2 regions of the Pseudescherichia vulneris genome follow, and region 2 is predicted to be linked to the other one. Evidence: riboswitches for the same ligand, from Rfam matches in the RefSeq annotation. Region 2 holds a riboswitch; the other holds the start of a gene.

Region 1 (2,392 bases), 2.8 Mb from region 2:
GCACAGCGAGGCCAGCCAGCCCTGACGCCCATAGACGGTGAGGATACCGAATACCGCCACCAGCACCGGCAGGATCAGGGTCATCGCGCAGAGGCGGAGCAGCATCAGCCGTCCGGGAAAGCGGCGGCGATAGAGGGCGCGGGCCAGGAAAATAGCGGGCATCACCGAGAGCAGGGCGGAGAGAAACGCCTGGCCAAAGGAGAAGGCCACCACGTGGCGCAGATAGCTGTCGTGCCATAGCGCCGAGACATCGGTGGTCGGCGCGTTGAGCCAGAGGGCAAGAAACGCCGCCAGCGCGACCGCCACCAGCAGGGTAGCCGCGCTCGCGCCGGGCAGCAGCCAGCCGGGAATTAGCGGCTGGTCGCGCGAAGCCACGTGTTAATCCACTCAGCGCGTTGGGAGAAGACCTGCTGCGGCGTGAACTCCAGGGTGGTTTTCGGCTTCGTCAGCGAGTCAAAGCCAGCGGGCAGCGTCACGTTGCTTACCGGGTACATCCAGTTGCCGGTTGGGATGGCGTTCTGGAACGCCGGGCTCACCATAAACTTGAGGAACTTTTCCGCCAGCTCAGGCTGCTTGCTGGCCGCGGTGCGGGCGGCTACCTCTACCTGCAGGTAGTGGCCTTCGCTGAAGTCGGCTGCCGCGTAGTTATCCTTTTTCTCTTCGATCAGGTGATAGGCCGGAGAGGTGGTGTAGCTCAGGACCAGATCGCTCTCGCCCTTCAGGAACAGGCCGTAGGCTTCGCTCCAGCCTTTGGTGACGGTGACGGTTTTCGCCGCCAGCTTCTGCCATGCCTCAGGCGCTTTATCGCCGTAGACTTTTTGCATCCACAGCAGCAGGCCCAGCCCTGGGGTGCTGGTGCGCGGATCCTGATAGATTACCCGCCACTTCTGGTCGCTCTCTACCAGCTCTTTCAGGCTCTTCGGCGGGTTTTTCAGCTTGTTTTTGTCATAGACAAAGGCAAAGTAGCCATAGTCGAAGGGCACAAAGGTGTCGTTTTTCCAGCCGCCGGGGACGTTAACGGCATCGGCCGCCACGCCGCTTTTGGCAAACAGCCCGGTCTGACTGGCGGCGTCCAGCAGGTTATTGTCGAGGCCCAGCACCACGTCGGCCTTACTGTTTTTGCCCTCCATGCGCAGACGGTTGAGCAGCGAGACGCCATCCTCCAGCGCCACCATCTTCAGCTCGCAGTTGCAGTCGGCCTCAAAGGCTTTTTTTACCGCAGGACCTGGCCCCCAGTCGGCGGCGAACGAGTCGTAGGTGTAGACGGTGAGAACGGGTTTATCAGAAGCCGGGGCGGCAAAAACGGGGGCGGCCACAAGCAGCAGCAGCGGCAGACATTTTTTTAACACTTTGCACCTCAATAGAAAGAGAGTGGCAAAGGATTTTGAGCGGTAGCCTCAAATCCCTTCGCCGGCGTTATCCGGATCAGGTTCGACGGGTATTTTCTCAGCACACGCATCGCGCAGCACCCCGTTGAGCACGGCCTCATTGTAGTGATTATGTCAGCATTCCGAAAGCATACTTTATGGGTCGGGAGGGGCAAACCAGGCCGATTTAAAATCAAACCAGCCGAGGGTGTTCATCCGCAGGCCGCGCATGCTGCGCTGCCCCTGGATCATCAGCCAGTGATGGATCAGCGGCACAATCGCCTTGCCCGCCAGCAGTTGCTGGCACCAGGCGGCTAAATTCATCTCGCCCGCCCGCCACTGCGTGGCATCCGCCTGCCAGTCGCGGGGAATGCACTTCTGCAATAGCGGCACCTCATAGAGATGGGTAAAGAGAGAGAAATCCAGCGGTAGGGTAAAGTTAGCGCTGTTGAGCCAGATATCGCTCACCGCGTCGCCGCTGTGCCACTCCTCGTAATCTACCTCCTGGATGTGCAACGTCACCTGATGCGCAGCCAGCAGGGCGCTCATGGTTTGGGCCAGCACCCGGTGTTCGATGTGTTCCCGGTAGTAGGTCAGGGTCAGCGACTCCAGCCCGGCTGGCTTTTCACTGCCGCCCGGCCGGGTATGATGCCAGCGCGGCAGCAGGCCGTAGGCCGGGAACCAGTAGCGCTGGTGGTGCTCCTCGGCGTGAAACAGCAGGCTCGCCGGGGAGAGGATCTGACTCACCCACTCCCGCACCTGCTGGCTGGCACCGCGACGGGTGCGGGCGTCAAACAGCAGGTAGTAGCACCCCTCTTCGAGACGGCTCTCAACCGCTTTCTCCTCCCCGCCGGGCCCCTCCAGCGTCAGGCCCGCACTCAGATCGTCATTGACGTCGGGCAGCATCCAGACATTTACCTCATCGATGAGCGCACGAAAGCCAAAGTAGTCATCAAAGGCGTGGATCTTTAGCTGGTTGCTGTTATTGAGCGTGACCGCGTACGGCCCGGTGCCCACCGGCAGGC
Region 2 (2,392 bases):
GTTATCGCGGATCTGCGCCCCAGGATGGCCTTTGGCCAGGTCGGCGGCGTGAGCGGCAATCTTGTAGGTAATCAGCCCCTGTTTCACATCTTCTTTGTTCGGCAGGCCGAGGTGCTCTTTTGGCGTGACGTAGCAGAGCATGGCGCAGCCAAACCAGCCAATCATCGCCGCGCCAATGCCGGAGGTGAAATGGTCATAGCCCGGCGCGATGTCGGTGGTCAACGGCCCGAGGGTATAGAACGGCGCTTCATGGCAGTGCTCCAGCTCTTCGGTCATGTTGCGACGGATCATCTGCATCGGCACGTGGCCCGGACCTTCGATCATCACCTGCACATCGTACTCCCAGGCGATTTTGGTCAGCTCGCCCAGGGTATGCAGCTCGGCAAACTGCGCTTCGTCGTTGGCATCCTGAATTGAGCCTGGGCGCAGACCATCGCCTAACGACAGAGAGACGTCGTAGGCGGCGCAGATTTCGCAGATCTCGCGAAAGTGCTGATACAGGAAGTTCTCCTGATGGTGGGAGAGGCACCACTTGGCCATGATCGAGCCGCCGCGTGAGACGATGCCGGTAAGGCGGTTGGCGGTCATCGGCACGTAGCGCAGTAGCACGCCAGCGTGAATGGTAAAGTAGTCCACGCCCTGCTCAGCCTGCTCAAGTAGCGTCTCGCGGAAGGTCTCCCAGGAGAGATTCTCGGCGATGCCGTTGACCTTCTCCAGCGCCTGGTAGATAGGGACGGTACCAATCGGGACCGGGCTGTTACGCAGGATCCACTCCCGCGTCTCGTGGATATTGCGGCCGGTGGAGAGATCCATCACCGTGTCCGCGCCCCAGCGGGTGGCCCACACCAGCTTCTCCACCTCCTCTTCAATGGAGGAGGTCACCGCCGAGTTGCCGATGTTGGCGTTGACCTTCACCAGGAAGTTACGACCGATGATCATCGGTTCGGACTCGGGATGGTTGATGTTGGCAGGAATAATGGCGCGCCCGGCGGCCACTTCGTCGCGGACAAATTCCGGGGTGATATTCTCCGGCAGGCGTGCGCCAAAGCCTTCGCCCGGATGCTGGCGGCGCAGCACCTCGCCACGAATGCGCTCCCGGCCCATATTTTCACGTAGGGCGATGAACTCCATCTCCGGGGTGACGATCCCCTGCCGAGCATAGTGCAGCTGAGTGACGCACTTCCCGGCGCGGGCGGCGATCCATGCGGATCGGATCCTGGCGATCCCTTTCTCGACGTCGATCGCAACCGCCGGATCGCCATAGGGGCCAGAGGTGTCGTACACCGGGATCGCCTCGTTCGCTTCAAACTGCGGGTCTGCTTTGCTGCCGCCGATAAGCGTCGGGCTAAGCTGGATCTCACGCATCGGCACGCGGATGTCGTCCCGGGAGCCCTGAAGATAGATACGCGTTGAGTTAGGGAAGGTGGTGCCCTCCAGCGTGTTGATAAAGCGCTGGGCGGCGGCGCGCTGTTCGCGGCGGGTAGGTTTCGTTGCAGACTCAGACATAGCTCATTCCATAAAAAGTTAAGGACGTGGCTTGTCAGAACGACGGATGAAGCAAGAGGATGCGTGCAGCCCGGAGAGGCGCACGCCAGCAGATTGACTCTTGTTCCCTTCGCAGGTTTTAACCTGATCAGGTTCCGCGGATCCCGAATTAACGGTCTCAGCCGGTGCTTACGCACTCGGCACTCCGACAAGAAAAACCCCCGTGTTGCAGGGGGCAGGTAAATTAAATTACGCGTTAATGCTTAAGAACTCAAGCAGGGCGAGCGATGTTGCTGTCGTCGTTAGCGCTCTCTGCCAGGTTGAAATCGAACGCCAGCACGATCAGCTGATCCTCCAGCGTAAAGCGTGCGGCCAGCGCTTCGCCAATGCCGGACAGCGCTTCCTGGAACTCAACCCATTTGTCATCTTCGATGGCGTTTTCAAGGCTTGAGTCGTAATAGTTCATGATCTGCTGGGTATTGGCTTCCAGCTGCGGATAGATTTGCGTGGCCGCTAAAAGTGGGCTGCTACCTTCCATTTCGCTGATAATCTGTTCATAAATACTAAAGTGTCCAGCGGACAAATAGTCGACCAGATTATGGCAAAAATCGTCCAGGGCCTTCTCATCCAGCTCTGAATAGGACTCCTTGCCCGGCTTAATGCCCACCAGGTTATAGTACGATACCAGCAAATGCTTGCGCACCTGAAGCCAGTGATCGACTAGTTTATTAGTTCCGCCTACGCGCGCCGTCAGGCTTTCCAGGTGGTTTAGCATGAATAACTCCGTGGTTTAAGAAAAAAAGTGTTCACCCAAAATATGTAAAAATGATGTAACCAACATGCCAGTGTCGCTAAGGTAGTGCAACAGATTATGGAACGTGTCATCGAATTAACCGATCAGGGCTGG

Evidence for each region. Region 2 has a riboswitch for thiamine pyrophosphate ahead of thiC (phosphomethylpyrimidine synthase ThiC). Riboswitches for the same ligand answer to the same signal wherever they lie in the genome.
Region 1: another riboswitch for thiamine pyrophosphate. It lies ahead of thiB (thiamine ABC transporter substrate binding subunit); the one in region 2 lies ahead of thiC (phosphomethylpyrimidine synthase ThiC).

What each region holds. Positions count from the first base shown of each region.
Region 1 covers NZ_LR607338.1:2,945,459-2,947,850, forward strand. The annotation lists gene thiP (thiamine/thiamine pyrophosphate ABC transporter permease ThiP) at 1-375, opposite strand, end outside; gene thiB (thiamine ABC transporter substrate binding subunit) at 351-1,349, opposite strand; TPP riboswitch at 1,385-1,483, opposite strand; gene sgrR (HTH-type transcriptional regulator SgrR) at 1,524-2,392, opposite strand, start outside.
Region 2 covers NZ_LR607338.1:193,835-196,226, reverse strand. The annotation lists gene thiC (phosphomethylpyrimidine synthase ThiC) at 1-1,506, opposite strand, end outside; TPP riboswitch at 1,594-1,703, opposite strand; gene rsd (sigma D regulator) at 1,757-2,260, opposite strand; gene nudC (NAD(+) diphosphatase) at 2,357-2,392, shown strand, end outside.